2 regions of the Exiguobacterium sp. E4787 genome follow, and region 2 is predicted to be linked to the other one. Evidence: a T-box and tRNA genes for the amino acid it is inferred to sense, from the RefSeq annotation. Region 2 holds a T-box; the other holds one or more tRNA genes.
The links. A T-box is a leader RNA that pairs with one kind of tRNA and senses whether it is charged. The one in region 2 lies ahead of serS (serine--tRNA ligase), so its partner is inferred to be a tRNA-Ser.
Positions count from the first base shown of each region.

Region 1: it encodes a tRNA-Ser, which carries the amino acid that the T-box ahead of serS (serine--tRNA ligase) is inferred to sense. The anticodon was not compared.

Region 1 is NZ_JACSLY010000010.1:76-4,748, reverse strand. It holds gene KNP80_RS11690 (STAS domain-containing protein) at 1-7, shown strand, start outside; gene rsbW (anti-sigma B factor RsbW) at 4-480, shown strand; gene sigB (RNA polymerase sigma factor SigB) at 446-1,246, shown strand; gene KNP80_RS11675 (Tex family protein) at 1,322-3,448, shown strand; tRNA gene KNP80_RS11670 (tRNA-Asn) at 3,657-3,731, shown strand; tRNA gene KNP80_RS11665 (tRNA-Ser) at 3,741-3,832, shown strand; tRNA gene KNP80_RS11660 (tRNA-Glu) at 3,860-3,934, shown strand; tRNA gene KNP80_RS11655 (tRNA-Val) at 3,941-4,016, shown strand; tRNA gene KNP80_RS11650 (tRNA-Asp) at 4,040-4,115, shown strand; tRNA gene KNP80_RS11645 (tRNA-Gln) at 4,123-4,194, shown strand; tRNA gene KNP80_RS11640 (tRNA-Lys) at 4,205-4,280, shown strand; tRNA gene KNP80_RS11635 (tRNA-Leu) at 4,312-4,399, shown strand; tRNA gene KNP80_RS11630 (tRNA-Arg) at 4,404-4,480, shown strand; tRNA gene KNP80_RS11625 (tRNA-Ile) at 4,491-4,567, shown strand; partial or broken rRNA gene KNP80_RS11620 (16S ribosomal RNA) at 4,669-4,673, shown strand, end outside.
Region 2 is NZ_JACSLY010000022.1:1,337-11,864, forward strand. It holds gene guaB (IMP dehydrogenase) at 1-465, shown strand, start outside; gene KNP80_RS15375 (alpha-amylase family glycosyl hydrolase) at 511-3,939, opposite strand; gene KNP80_RS15380 (class A sortase) at 4,078-4,692, opposite strand; gene pdxR (MocR-like pyridoxine biosynthesis transcription factor PdxR) at 4,689-6,092, opposite strand; gene pdxS (pyridoxal 5'-phosphate synthase lyase subunit PdxS) at 6,379-7,269, shown strand; gene pdxT (pyridoxal 5'-phosphate synthase glutaminase subunit PdxT) at 7,271-7,849, shown strand; gene KNP80_RS15400 (D-alanyl-D-alanine carboxypeptidase family protein) at 7,988-9,181, shown strand; T-box leader at 9,200-9,407, shown strand; gene serS (serine--tRNA ligase) at 9,460-10,528, shown strand, end outside.

The sequences.
Region 1 (4,673 bases), on a different contig from region 2:
GCAATGAGTAACATCGAACAGACGGTGATGACGTTCCCGGCCAAACCGGAGTATGTCGGTGTGGTCCGTTTAGTCGTCTCAGGAATCGCTAACCGTATGGGATATACGTACGACGAGATCGAGGATATTAAAATCGCGGTCTCGGAAGCCTGTGGCAATGCTGTTCAACATGCCTATGAAGATCAAGAAGGTGAAGTGAAGCTTACGTGTGGCGTTCATCAAGATCGTCTCGAAATGACGATCGAGGACTCGGGCAAAACATTTGCCGACGACGTGAAACGCCAAGCGGCGCCAGTCGAAGAGACGGCTGAAATCGAATCGCTTCACGAAGGAGGACTCGGTCTTTTCCTCATTGAAGCCTTAATGGATGACGTCTCGATCAACAAGGACAATGGTGTCAAGGTGACGATGACGAAACTCCTTAACAGGGACGAGGTGGATCAGAGTGCCAGCAAAATCTCAACAACGCCATCACAGTGATGATGAAGTATTAGAGTGGATCGAGCGTTATCAACAGGACGATCAAAACGAAGAAGTCCAAATGCTCCTCATCAACCGATACTCGGACCTCGTTGAGGCGCTTGCACGAAAGTTTTCGCGAGGCCGGGCCATTCATGACGACCTCGTTCAAGTCGGCATGATCGGACTTCTCGCTGCCCTTCGTCGTTTCGACCCTGAGTTTGGACGCAGTTTCGAGTCGTTTGCCGTTCCGACGATTATCGGTGAAATCAAGCGTTTCATCCGTGACAAGACGTGGAGCGTCCACGTTCCGCGTCGGATTAAAGAGCTTGGGCCGAAAATTAAGAAGACGGTCGAAGAATTGACTACCGAACTGCAACGTTCACCGCGCATCGATGAGATTGCTGATCACCTCGGTGTTTCAGATGAAGAGATTCTCGAAACGCTCGAGATGGGTAAGAGCTACCAAGCCCTTTCCGTCGACAGCTCAATCGAAGCGGACAACGAAGGTTCGACCGTCACGCTCCTCGACCTCGTCGGGAGTCAAGAACGTGGTTACGAATCGGTTGACCAGCGCCTCATCCTTGAAAAAGCGTTCAGCGTGTTGAATGAACGGGAACAGGCGATTCTGGAATGTGCTTATTATAAAAACATGAGCCAAAAAGAGACGGGTGAGCTCCTTGGGATTTCACAGATGCACGTATCGCGCTTACAGCGTCGTGCGCTCGAAAAATTACGCGAGGCCATCAAAGTCCCGCTCAATGAAGTATTCTCAAACGATGACTAAACGGTCATCGTTTTTTTGTCGTCCACGCGTGAGTTTGCTACACTTCAAGAGAGAAGAGAAAAGGAAGTGATTCGATTGATTACGAAAATCGCAAAAGATTTGAAGTTGAAGACGAGTCAAGTCGAGACGGTGCAACAACTCGCCGCGGACGGAGCGACGATTCCGTTCATGGCCCGGTACCGTAAAGAAATGACCGGTAATCTCGATGAAGTGGAAATCAAAGCCATTCTCGATGCCTTACAATATGAAGAGAGTTTGCACAAACGTAAGACGGACGTCCTCGCCAAACTCGAGGAACTCGAGAAGGCGACACCAGAGTTGATCCGTGCGCTTGAAGCTGCGACGAGCCTGCAACAAGTCGATGACATCTACCTTCCTTATCGTCCGAAGCGACGGACGAAAGCCGAGCAAGGACGGGAGAAAGGGCTCCAACCGCTCGCTGACTGGTATCGTCAACCAACGCCATATTCGGTGACCGAAGCACAGTCGTTAGCGGGGGACCTCTCGCTTGAAGAAGCACTTCCGTTCGTCCAATCGATTATCGGGGAGGAGTGGGGCGAAGTGGCGACGCTTCGACAATCACTCCGTACACGAGTCCGGAAAGAGGCGCTTCTTCGTTCACAGAAGAAAAAACAGGCGGAAGATGAGAAAGAAGTGTTCGCCCAGTATTATGAATATGAAGAGAAAATCGCAGGAATCGTCCCACACCGAATCCTCGCCTTGAACCGTGGAGAGCGCACTGATGTGTTGCAAGTGAAGGTCGTCTTCGATGAGACGGGTTTCATACGACAAGCGCTCGGTAAGTTTGACCGCTTGCCGACGGAGAAACGCGAACTCGTTACGCTCGCCGTGAAGGATGCCTTCAAGAAGTCGGTGTTCCCGGCCATCGAACGCGAAGTCCGGAGTGAGTTGACCGAGACGGCTGAAGAACAGGCAATCGATGTGTTCTCAAAAAACTTGAAACAGCTCTACATGCAACCACCGCTTCGTGAGGTCGTCGTCCTAGGGATTGACCCAGCCTATCGAACGGGTTGTAAATGGGCTGTCGTCAATGAAATTGGAAAAGTCGAAGAGGTCGGTGTCTTCTATCCGACGGCACCGAAACATGATGTCGCCGGTTCAGAGAAAGTGTTGACGTCGCTCGTGAAGCGTTATCCAATCTCGGTCATCGTCATTGGGAATGGGACCGCCTCCCGTGAGACGGAGCAGTTCGTATCGACCTGGCTGAAGAAGGCGGAACGCGAGATAGCCTATGCCATCGTCAACGAAGCGGGAGCGAGTGTCTATTCGGCTTCAGAAATTGCCCGATCAGAATTCCCAGAATTGAAAGTGGAAGAACGTTCGGCCGTCTCGATTGCTCGGCGTATTCAAGACGCGATGGCGGAACTCGTCAAAGTCGATCCGCAGTCTGTCGGGGTCGGGCAATATCAGCATGACGTCAGTCAGAACAAGTTGAAAGGATCGCTCGAGTTCGTTGTCGAGAGTGTCGTCAACATGGTCGGCGTCGATGTGAACCGGGCTTCGGAGTCATTGCTCACGTATGTATCCGGATTGAATAAGACGACGGCTAAAAATATTGTCGCGTATCGGGATGAGTTCGGCCGCTTTGATACACGGAAAGAAATCAAGAAAGTACCACGTCTTGGAGCGAAGGCGTATGAACAAGCAGCCGGCTTTTTACGAATCACGAACGGGAGCGATGTGCTCGACCAGACAGAGATTCATCCAGAGAGCTATAAACTGACACTCTCTCTATTGAAGGAACTCGGTGTTTCGAAGCAAGCGGTAGGCACGGCCGAACTGCGGGAACGATTAAAGACGGTCGATGCCAAAGTGCTAAGTGAGAAGCTAGATGCCGGATTACCGACAGTCGAGGATATCTTGAAGTCGCTCGCGAAGCCTGGGCGTGACCCGCGCGAAGATATTCAGAAACCATTGCTTCGGACCGACGTAATGAACTTAGAGGACCTCCAAGTGGGGATGGAGTTCCAAGGGACGGTACGCAACGTCATCGACTTTGGGGCGTTCGTGGACATCGGGGTGAAGCAAGATGGACTCGTCCATATTTCGAAATTGTCGAATCGCTACGTCAAGCATCCACTTGATGTCGTTGCGGTCGGTGATATCGTCACCGTATGGATCGAACAAGTGGACGCCAATCGGGGACGGATCAGTCTCACGATGTTGGAGCCGAAACGTTAAATAAGAAGGAACTAGCACCGAGTAAAATGTTTTTCATTTTGCTCGGTTTTTTTATGAAAAAGTGTTGACGGTCTTTTCTGCCCGTGCTATCTTATAGAAGTCGCCGAGAGACGACATGGAATATTAAAGCTTTTCTAAAAAAGTGATTGACAGGTTTCTGGTTTGCGGTTACAATTTAAATCGTTACTTCGATAAATTCAAGCAACGTTCCGCAATAGCTCAGTGGTAGAGCAACCGGCTGTTAACCGGTAGGTCGTAGGTTCAAATCCTACTTGCGGAGCCATTTTATTTTGGAGACGTACCCAAGAGGCTATAAGGGGCTCCCCTGCTAAGGGAGTAGGCTGGGAAACCGGTGCGAGGGTTCGAATCCCTCCGTCTCCGCCACTTATTTTTTAGAAAACACATACATCTGGCCCGTTGGTCAAGCGGTTAAGACACCGCCCTTTCACGGCGGTAACACGGGTTCGAATCCCGTACGGGTCACCATCATACGGAGGATTAGCTCAGCTGGGAGAGCACCTGCCTTACAAGCAGGGGGTCGGCGGTTCGATCCCGTCATCCTCCACCATTTCAAATTTAAGCACGTATAACGGTCTTGTGGTGTAGGGGTTAACATGCCTGCCTGTCACGCAGGAGATCGCGGGTTCAAATCCCGTCAAGACCGCCATTTACGTTGGGCCGTAGCCAAGTGGTAAGGCATCGGATTTTGATTCCGACATGCGAAGGTTCGATCCCTTCCGGCCCAGCTTATAATTTGAGTCATTAGCTCAGTTGGTAGAGCATCTGACTTTTAATCAGAGGGTCGCAGGTTCGAGCCCTGCATGACTCACCATTTTTTATCCCTCGTAACACCTTAATACGCTGCGGTCGTGGCGGAATCGGTAGACGCGCTAGGTTGAGGGCCTAGTGGTGGTTAACACCGTGGAGGTTCAAGTCCTCTCGACCGCACCAATATGCACCCTTAGCTCAGCTGGATAGAGCGTTAGACTACGAATCTAAAGGCCGGGAGTTCGAATCTCTCAGGGTGCACCATTTTTATTATGGGCCTATAGCTCAGCCGGTTAGAGCGCACGCCTGATAAGCGTGAGGTCGGTGGTTCGAGTCCACTTAGGCCCACCATTTAAACTGACGAACTTTGAAAACTGAACGATGAGGCAAAAATGTTTTACAATTTTTGAATGAAGCGCAAGCTTCGTCATTTTTAAAGAGCTATATCAAATTCTTT
Region 2 (10,528 bases):
CATGGTGTCACAGTTATCGCTGATGGCGGAATCAAGTATTCTGGTGATATTGTGAAAGCTATTGCAGCTGGAGCTCATGCCGTTATGCTTGGTAGCCTTCTCGCAGGTGTGAAAGAAAGCCCAGGAGAGATGGAAATCTATCAAGGTCGTCAGTTCAAGACGTACCGTGGAATGGGTTCTGAGGCTTCGATGAAACGAGGCAGCCAAGATCGCTATTTCCAAGAAGCCGATAAAAAGTTCGTACCAGAAGGTATTGAAGGACGCGTCGCTTATCGTGGTGAACTAGCCGATACTGTCTATCAACTCATCGGAGGCCTTCGTTCAGGAATGGGTTATTGTGGGGCTGCCGATATCCGTGCGCTACGTGAGGATACTCAGTTTATCCGCATGACTGGGGCTGGGTTACAAGAAAGTCACCCTCACGATGTCCACATCACTAAAGAAGCTCCAAACTATTCACGCTAAACAACAAGCCGTTGTCTCTAAATTAGAGGCAACGGCTTTTCGTTATCATTTTTTTGACTTGGCCACGAGAATTACAGTACCACCATCGTCCTGTGCAGGTAAGCTGACGGTCACTTTCCCATCTCGTTTGACGACGTAATGACGTCCGCTATAGCGGTCGACGAGCGTCGTTTTATGCTTGAGTTTTGTCTGGAACGTGATCGTTCGTTTGGCTTCTGTCGTGTTCAAGGCCACGAGAACAGAGTCTTTGCCGTGCTTCCGTTCAAAGACAGAGTATCCAGTGGCAGAACCACCAGCAACGACGGCACGCGTTCCTTTACTAAATACTTTTGAATAGTCGGCACGAATATTGAGTAGCTTTTGGTAATGCGTATGCATCGCTTTACCTTCTCCTTTGACTCGTTTCCAGTCGAAGTCATAACGGTTTTCATTGAACTCGCCCTTATCCATATCCAACGCATGTTTTCCGGACTGTCCAACCTCTTCACCATAGTAGATGACAGGCTGTCCTTTCGCCGTCATTTGAAGCGAGGCGGCGACCATATGCTTCCCTTCATCGCCTCCAGCACGTGATACGAGGAAACCGTCCTCGTCATGGCTGCTAAGGAATTGTCCGAGTGTCGCTTCATTCGAGAGTTGCGTGTTGCGATATTGAAGCGCGCTCTCGACATCATCAATGTTCCCGTTGATGAAACGTTCGGCCTGATACTTGAAATCAAAGTCGAGAAGTGAGTCCATCTGGCCACTCTGTAAGTAACCGCCCGTGTTGTTCACACTTGCACCGTAATGTTCGCCAATCATTTTGAAGTCCGGTTTGATGGCCGTCAATTCGTTTTTGAACGACTTCCATGTTGTAGAGTCGACGTGTTTGACCGTGTCGACGCGGAAGTAATCGATGGTGTTTCCTTTTTTCGTTTTCGAGCGTTTAATCCAATCCGTCTGCCATTTGACGAGTTGTTCACGGACGGCAGCCTCTTCGGTCTTAAAGTCCGGTAATCCGGAAAGAGACATCTTCAAGTCATCGCCATCGACCGGATTCGAACGAATCATGCCGTCGAACGCTTTGCGCTCTTGATCGGTTGGGAAGTTTGTGGCGCCCGTGTCTACAGCTCCTGGTTCCATCCCGTAGCCAGGGTGGTTCAAGACGACGTCGACCATAATCTTCATACCGCGAGCATTCGCTTCGTCAATCAGACGATGGAATGCTTTCATATCGCCGAGATGCTCATCGAGTTTTTCGAAGTTTTTCGCCCAGTATCCATGATAGCCATACTGTGATCCATCTTTACCGTAGCGAAGATCCCAATCGATATTATCGACAATCGGTGTAATCCAAATCGTATTGATGCCTAGCTTATCCAAGTAGTCGAGTTTCTTCGTCACACCGGCAAAGTCGCCGCCGTGATAAGACTCAAGATGGTCTTGGTCATAGTATTCACCGTTCGGGTTATTGTTCGTTTTATCCCCATCGTAGAATCGGTCGGTCAGCATGAAGTAAATCCGTGCCTCATCCCAATCGAACTCTTGCTTGTCCTTCATCGAGACCGGTCGGACCGTTAACGATGTTTTCGTCTTATGGACGTTACCGTATTGGTCAATCGCCGTAATCGTTAAGAATTTATTGCCCGGTTTGACGGTATCTTTGACTGCAATCGTCTGTTTGTTGAGGGCCGGGTCGACTTCTAGTTTAGCCGGTCCACCCAGAGGACGTGCATCGATGAACAGTTGACGCAGCTTGACGCCTTTCGGCAACGTCGGCTTCACCTGGACGACCGCGTTTTCTCGAGAACTGAGGGCTTTCGGTGCCACGCTTGCTGCCAGTTTAACGTTCGGACGACGATACTCGACGCTCGAAGCCTCGAAGTAAGAATCCTTCACTTCGGTCGTGACACCATCTTTTGTGACAAGGAACGTATAATCATGTTTCCCTTCCGGTAATTTGACCGTATGGCGGAACCATTCATTTTTGGCTTCGTACGTCATCGGGTACGTCGTGCCATTGACTTTCAATGCGACACTGTCGATTTCATCGAGTTGTCCTGCTTCATACAACGCTTTGTCACGGTAGAAGAACGTGACGGCACCATCTTCAAACAAGGGTCCTTGAATCGTCGGTACTTGATGGAACGTCCCTTTGCCGCTCTCGACGACGACTTTCGTCACCCGGTCGCTTCCCAATTTGACATAACGGTCTTCCCCGTAGCCATCTTTCACGACCCAATCCGTGCCCTTGCGGATGACAAAGCCTACATTGGTCGCATCTTTTCCGACTGGGATTCGGAAGATGGCGCCATTTTCGGTGATTTTATACGGGTCAACTTGACCGTCTTTGGCACCCGTGCTCCACGTCCATAAATTCCAGTCCGTGTAATCGTTGTCGGCCCGTACGTACAACATTTCGATGTAGCGTTGTGTTTTCCACGGATCGGCGATTTCAGTGATGGTTTTAAATGACGTCGTCAATGCTGGTAACGTCGTGTTCGACAGGTTGCCTTTCACGGCGTCCGCGGGAAGGGTCGCGGTATACGTTTGATTCAAACCGAGTGCTTCGGTCGGTGTGACAGTCACAGTCGATCCACTCGCTTCAGCCGTGAACGGTACAGCTGTCTCGCCATTCATCAAGCTGATGTTCGAAGCATCTAACGACACAGGTTCATTGAACGTCCATGTGATTGGGGATTTGATGTCCACTTGTTCCGATTGATTGGCCGGCGTGACCGCTGTCACTTCGAGTTGACTGACCGTCTCGACACCGCTCAACGTGAAGGCTGGGCTATATACCGATTGTGTCGACGGAGTCGCCGAAACATTCCAACTATCGGCGACTTTATTGGCCGCATTGCTTGGAATCGTGTCGAACGCACCGTGCTCGGTAGCGTTATTCCCGCTGAGTACCGTGAGGACCCGAACGGTATCATCATTGCTTAGACCAAGCAGGGACAATGGAATTTTGCCTTCAAAGCCTTTCGTGCGATCAATGGCAAACGAGGCGCCGTTTAAGTTGCTCAAGTTTGCGAGCGGCGTGGATTCCCCTGCTTCATACAGAGCGGCTTCTTTTACTGACGTGTCGCCATCGACGCGAAGTAAAATATGATACTGTGGTTTTTTATCAGTTTGGCTGAAGTTGAACGGATGGCCGAGCGGGTTTGTCGCTACGCCTGAATCTTGTTCATTGATTTGGAGGGCGATATTTATGTACTGACCATTGTCGCCCCAGTTCGGGACGGTGTTCGCATCCACATAAAAGTAAAGGTTACGCGCATCGTTCTGCAGATAGACGTCTCCTAAATCGAATCCTTGCCAACCCGCCTGTGGGGATGTGGCGAGCGCTGGCGTGTTCGCCCAATCCGTTTTTAAGCCATCAATCGAGATTGTCGCAGGCTCGGCCAATGCGTTCATCGGAACGCCGGCTTGGATGAGGAGAACGGATGATAAAAGTAACGTGGTCGTCTGTCGTGCCGTTTTCTTCTTCATAAAGCACCTCTTTCATGGAATGTGTCGTCTACAGGGCAACGAATTGTCAAAATTGTGCAAACGGTTTCAGGAATAGTTTAGCTGAATATGTAAGCGCTCACAATATTTTTTTTGAAAAATAATAAAAACGCCTATCGGTTAGAGAGGCGTTTGGTTCACGAAGCGTCCTTTGACAATCAAACGTTCGGTCGCATCGAACGTGCATGTGACGAGTGTAATCGTCGGTTCTGTTGTCGGATCGAGCACGTCGACCCGTGTCGGGGGAACGGTCTCAAGCGAAATGACCTCGTATTCGAACGTATGTGTCATGTCGGTCAAGTAGATGGACATGCCGACGTCGATGATGTGAAGCGGACCGAACAAGGCGGTCGGGCTTTGCGTGTAGTGGCCCGCGAGTGCATAGTTTCCGGTTCCCATTCGTTGGTCCGGGTCCATCGTTCCAGCCCCGACAGCCAAGTTCTCATTGTCGAGCCCGTATAAGATTGGGAGCTCGAGTTCGATTTCTGGAATCGAAATGAGGCCGACGGTCGGTAAATCATGAAATCGATTGCGCACGGTGAGAAGTTGTTCCCATGATAACGGCTCGACGTTTGAAAACTCAAATTCACCGGTTTCTGGCTGTTTCGGTTGAATTTCGGCGGTCACTTGTTGACTGTTCCATGCCGTGAGTTGGTCTTTCCACCACGATTCGGATAACAGGAGTGTACCAATTAACAAAAGGAGCCCACCGACGACGTAGCGTGACCGTTTCATCCATCTCTTCCTTTCTCAATGTTCCAACACGACATGAGCGCACTAACGGCAGCTGGTAATGTTTCTTCGGATAAGGCGGCAAATCCAAATAAAAACTGAGGAATCGTGTCGCTTGATTCGATGCGATAGTCTGTCATCGCATTGATTCGGATATTCGAAGCCTCGGCCAATCGTTTCAAGTCTTCACTTGTCGCGCTTGTACGAACAGACAGGACGACGTGAAGGCCGGCGCTCGCCCCCGTGACGGAGACGACCGGTTCATAAGGTTTAAAGGCAGCGATAATGATTTCAAGTTTCCGGCGATATGTCTTCCGCATCCGGTTCAAGTGTTTCTCAAAATCACCGGTCGCCATAAATGCTGCTAACGTATGTTGTTCGAAACGGGGTACGCTACACGTGAAGTGACGATAACGTTCTCGATAGCGATTTAACAGCGGAGGGGGGAGTACCATATAACCGATTCGCAATGAAGGCATCAATGATTTAGAGAATGTGCTCAAATAGACGACTCGCTCGTTTTGATCCATGCTTTGCAAAGAGGGAATCGGTTTGCCGCTATAACGGAATTCACTATCGTAATCATCTTCAATCACATACGTCTGTCGCTCCGATGCCCAGTTGAGCAAACGTTGACGTCGACTGACAGATAGAATGGTCCCAGTCGGAAATTGATGGGCCGGTGTGACATAGAGGGCATCAATGGATGCTTGCTCCACCAGGTCGACACGGACGCCGCTCTCATCGACAGGAATCGGGATGAACGTCCGCCGTTGATGGGCGAACAGTTGGCGGGTGAGCGGATACCCCGGATCCTCAATGCCGAACGTCGTAGTATCCGGCAACAGTTCTAACAATTGGGGCAACAGCTGCTCGGTTCCCGATCCGACAACGATTTGTTCAGGAGAACAATGCACGCCGCGCGAATGATAGAGATAGGTCGCAATTTCTTGGCGAAGAACGAAATCGCCTTGGACGGAGCCAAGTGACAGCAAATCGTGATGTTCTTCTGAGACGACTTGTTTTAAGTGCCGGCGCCAACGTTCGAATGGGAAAGCGGTCGTGTCGATTTGACTCGGATACAAGTCGAACTCATATGTTTTTTTCACCGGTAACGGTTCGATGACGCTACTGCCGCGCCGGACGTACAGTTCTTCTTGCGGTAACACGTAGAAGCCTTTGCGTGGCAACGACTCGATGTATCCTTCCGCGAGCAACTGGGCGTAAGCCAGTTCAACGGTCGTTTGTGATACATCTAAAAACTCACCTAACTTACGTTTGGACGGAAGTTTTGTCCCGGTGGTGAGGGTGTCATCAACGATGGCTTGTCGAATGTGCAAATAGAGTTGTTCATATAATGGGACGCTCGAGTCGGCCTCGAGCGAGAACGTGAGCATATCCATGATGTGTCCTTTCTGTGGTCAGCCAAAGAAAAAATAGAGCACGAATCCGATGACGAGGAGGAGCGAGACCATTCCCGTTTTTCCGAAAAAGCTGCGCTCCTGCGCGTCGTCACGACTGTTCCATTGATCCATTCCATCATCTCCTTTAATCTTTACAACATTCGAGAATCAAGAAATGAAGTCCTTTGTTCGAACTGACCACTTTAAAAAATATAAAACTGGCACTTTCAATATAGTCAAATCAATTTATACTTGCAAGTAGACTAGCTTATTGGAGGGGATCCATTTGGAAAAGAGACAAGTAGGGACAGACAAAGTAAAACGTGGTATGGCCGAGATGCAAAAAGGTGGCGTCATTATGGACGTCATCAACGCGGAGCAAGCCAAAATTGCTGAAGCAGCAGGTGCAGTTGCCGTCATGGCACTCGAGCGCGTACCTTCAGATATTCGCAAAATGGGCGGTGTTGCTCGTATGGCCGACCCGACAATCATTGAAGACGTCATGGGTGCGGTATCGGTACCGGTCATGGCGAAGTGCCGGATCGGTCACATCGCTGAAGCACGTGTCCTTGAATCAATGGGGGTTGATTTCATTGACGAGAGTGAAGTATTGACACCTGCTGACGAAGAGTTCCATCTCTACAAACGTGACTACAAAGCACCGTTCGTCTGTGGCGCGCGCGACCTTGGTGAAGCATCACGCCGCATTGGGGAAGGTGCAGCGATGATTCGGACGAAAGGTGAGCCGGGAACCGGCAACATCGTCGAAGCGGTTCGTCACATGCGTACCGTTCAAGCCCAAGTGAAACGATTGCTCTCGATGAGCATCGACGAAGTGATGACGGAAGCACGTGATCTTGGTGCCCCGTTTGAAGTACTCATGCAAATCCGTGAAGCGGGTCGCCTCCCGGTCGTCAACTTCGCAGCAGGCGGAATTGCGACACCAGCCGATGCGGCACTCATGATGCACCTCGGAGCGGACGGCGTCTTTGTCGGATCAGGAATCTTTAAGGCGGAGAACCCTGAGAAATTCGCCCGTGCCATCGTTGAAGCTACGACGTACCATGATGACTATGAGCGCATCGCGCACTTGTCGAAAGGACTCGGCGAAGCGATGAAGGGACTCGACGTCCGCACGCTCAAACAAGAAGAACTCATGGCACCGCGAGGTTGGTAAGATGACCACGATTGGTGTACTCGGAATGCAAGGTGCAATTCGCGAACACGTTCACATGCTCGAAGCACTTGGTGCGAATACACTCGTCGTCCGCTCGGTCGATGACTTAAATCGAATCGATGGACTCGTCTTACCGGGTGGGGAGAGCACGGCGATGCGTCGCCTACTCGATCGGTACGAGTTGCTCGAGCCGTTACGTGAGAATACGGAGTTGCCGATGTTCGGAACGTGCGCTGGTTTGATTTTGCTCGCGACCGAAGTCGAAGGATATGATGCGCACTTGCGTAAAATCCCAATGACGGTCAAACGGAATGCGTTCGGACGACAAGTTGATAGCTTTGAAGTCGATTTGACTGTTAATGGAATCGATGACGCTGTCGAAGCGGTGTTCATTCGAGCGCCGCAAGTCGCATCGGTCGAAGCGAGCGTTGAGGTGCTCGCCGAGGTCGAGGAAGCGATTGTCGCGGTTCGGTATGACAAGTATATGGCCTGCTCGTTCCACCCGGAATTGACGGACGACTTGTCGATGCACCGCTATTTCTTGGACATGGTTGAAGCGACGAAGCGACAACTCGCCTGATTGAAAGGCTCTCTAGCAAATAGGGAGCCTTTTTCATGTGTTTTTTTGCTACACTGTAACGAGATACGTATAGAAAGGGGCAAGACCGTGAGACAAAGATGGATCGGAAGGATGCTCGTTTGGGCAATCCTTTTAAATATGATCGTGCCGACGGATGCATCGGCGGCACCTAAAGTTGATGCGACCGGCGCGATGCTCGTGGACATGACGACGGGACAAATCCTGTTCTCACAAGAAGAGGACGCGATGCTTCCTCCGGCATCAATCACTAAGCTGATGACCGCTTTTCTCGTCCGAGAAGCCATCGAAGCAGGTGACCTCAGTTGGAGCCAAGAAGTGACCCCGAGCGACAAGGCGTTGGCGCTGACCCGAAAACCAGGATTGGCTCGGATTCCGCTCGTCAATAAACCGTACACGGTGAAAGAGCTATACGACGTGGCGTTGATTCGTTCCGCGAACGAGGCAGCGGTCACATTGGCCGAGGCCGTCTCTGGTTCGGAAGGGGTATTCGTAAAGAAAATGAACGAACGGGCGACCGAACTTGGCATGACCCAAACGACGTTCGCCAATGCATCGGGACTTGACTCTGTGTCAGCGGGACGTCCAGGGGAGAATTTGACATCGGCCAATGATTTGATGATGCTAGCTTTGGCGTATTTGACGAAGTTCCCGGAAGTGCTCGATGTGACGAAACAAGCGTATGTTGATATCGATGGAGTCCGATTTGAAGCGACGAACCGGATGCTCGCTGGTCGTGATTTAGCCTATCCGGGTATGCTTGGCTTTAAAACGGGCACGACCGACGATGCCGGTTACTGCTTTATCGGCGTGTCGACGCGAGATGGACGTACCGTGTTATCGGTCGTTCTCGGAGCGAAGACCGATCAAGGGCGCTATACTGCTACAAAGGCGCTTCACGACTATGCCTATGGCGATTTCGTCTTGACCCCTATTTTACGGACTGGTGAAATCGTCCCGGCGACGCTGCATGTCGCTGAAGGTACAGTCGAGTCGGCAAAAGTGCGCACGACGTCAGCTTTTGAAGTACTTGTTGAAAAAGGACAGGCCGTACCCGAACCAACGTATGACCTTCCTGATACAAAAGCTCCAATTGCGGCCGATCAACAGGTCGGGACCGTCACCATCGAGCCTTCCGGAAGCGTCCGGTATCTAGATGGTGAACTTCCACCTAAAGGAACGCTCGTCGCGGCCGAACCGGTCGAGATGGCGTCGTTTTTGACACGCATGACGCGTGCCTTCTCGGACTTTTTAGATGAGATTCGACTCGTGCTCGGAAAACTGAGTCTTGTCGATAGAGTTGAGATGTTGTAAAGTAAAACTAATTCAATGACAGATGCAATGATGGGGAAAAGTACGTTACGGTCATCTACTGACAGAGAGCTAGTGGTTGGTGCAAACTAGTGGGATGATGTAACCGAATCGGCCTCGGAGCATTGGCTTGGAAACAAGTCACGTTACGCACACGTTACGTGCATCGAGTGGCCCGATTTCGGGCAACGAGGGTGGCAACGCGGATCCAAGGTGGTTCGTCCCTTTCCTACGGGAAAGGGGCGTGCCACCTTTTTATGTGAAAAAAGGAGGAATAACGAATGTTAGACATTAAACGATTACGAACAGATTTTGAAGAGATTAAAACGAAGCTAGCTCATCGCGGCGAGGATTTGAGTGCGCTCGATCGTTTCCCGGAGCTAGAAGAGAAACGCCGCAACTTGATCAATGAGGTCGAAGTGAAGAAAGCGAAACGAAATGAAGCGACGAAGCAAATTGCGGAATTGAAACGCAATAAGCAAGATGCGGATGGACCGATTCTCGAGACCCGCCGTCTCGGGGATGAAATCAAATTACTCGATGAAGAATTGCGTGAAGTCGAGGCCGAGTTGAACTTGATTCTCCTCAGCATCCCGAACATCCCGCACGAATCAACGCCAATTGGCGAAACGGAAGACGATAACGTCACGATCCGTGAAGTCGGAACAAAACCGACGTTCGAATTTGAACTCAAACAGCATTGGGACGTCATGGAAGACTTGAAAATCGTCGATGTGGAACGAGCGGGTAAAGTGACAGGCAGCCGGTTTGTCTTTTATAAAGGTCTCGGCGCACGTCTCGAACGTGCCCTCATCAACTTCATGATGGATATGCATGCCGATGAACATGGCTATTCTGAAGTGCTTCCTCCTTATATGGTCAATCGAGACGCGATGACCGGGACGGGACAACTTCCTAAATTTGAGGAAGACGCATTTAAAGTGGCGGACACGAACTACTTCCTCGTACCGACGGCAGAAGTTCCGGTGACGAACATGCACCGTGAGGAGATTATCGCTGAAGACCAACTTCCAATCACGTATACAGCGTATAGCGCTTGTTTCCGTTCAGAAGCAGGATCAGCCGGACGCGACACGCGTGGGCTCATTCGTCAGCATCAGTTCAACAAAGTCGAGCTCGTCCGGTTTGTGAAACCTGAAGAGTCTTATGAACAACTCGAACTCTTGACGGGCCACGCTGAAGAAGTGCTTAAGCGTCTTGGTCTCCCATATCAAGTGCTCAGCATGTGTACGGCAGATCTCGGCTTCACAGCTGCGAAGAAATATGACATCGAAGTGTGGATGCCGGCGCAAGGGATGTATCGTGAAATCTCATCTTGTTCGAACTTTG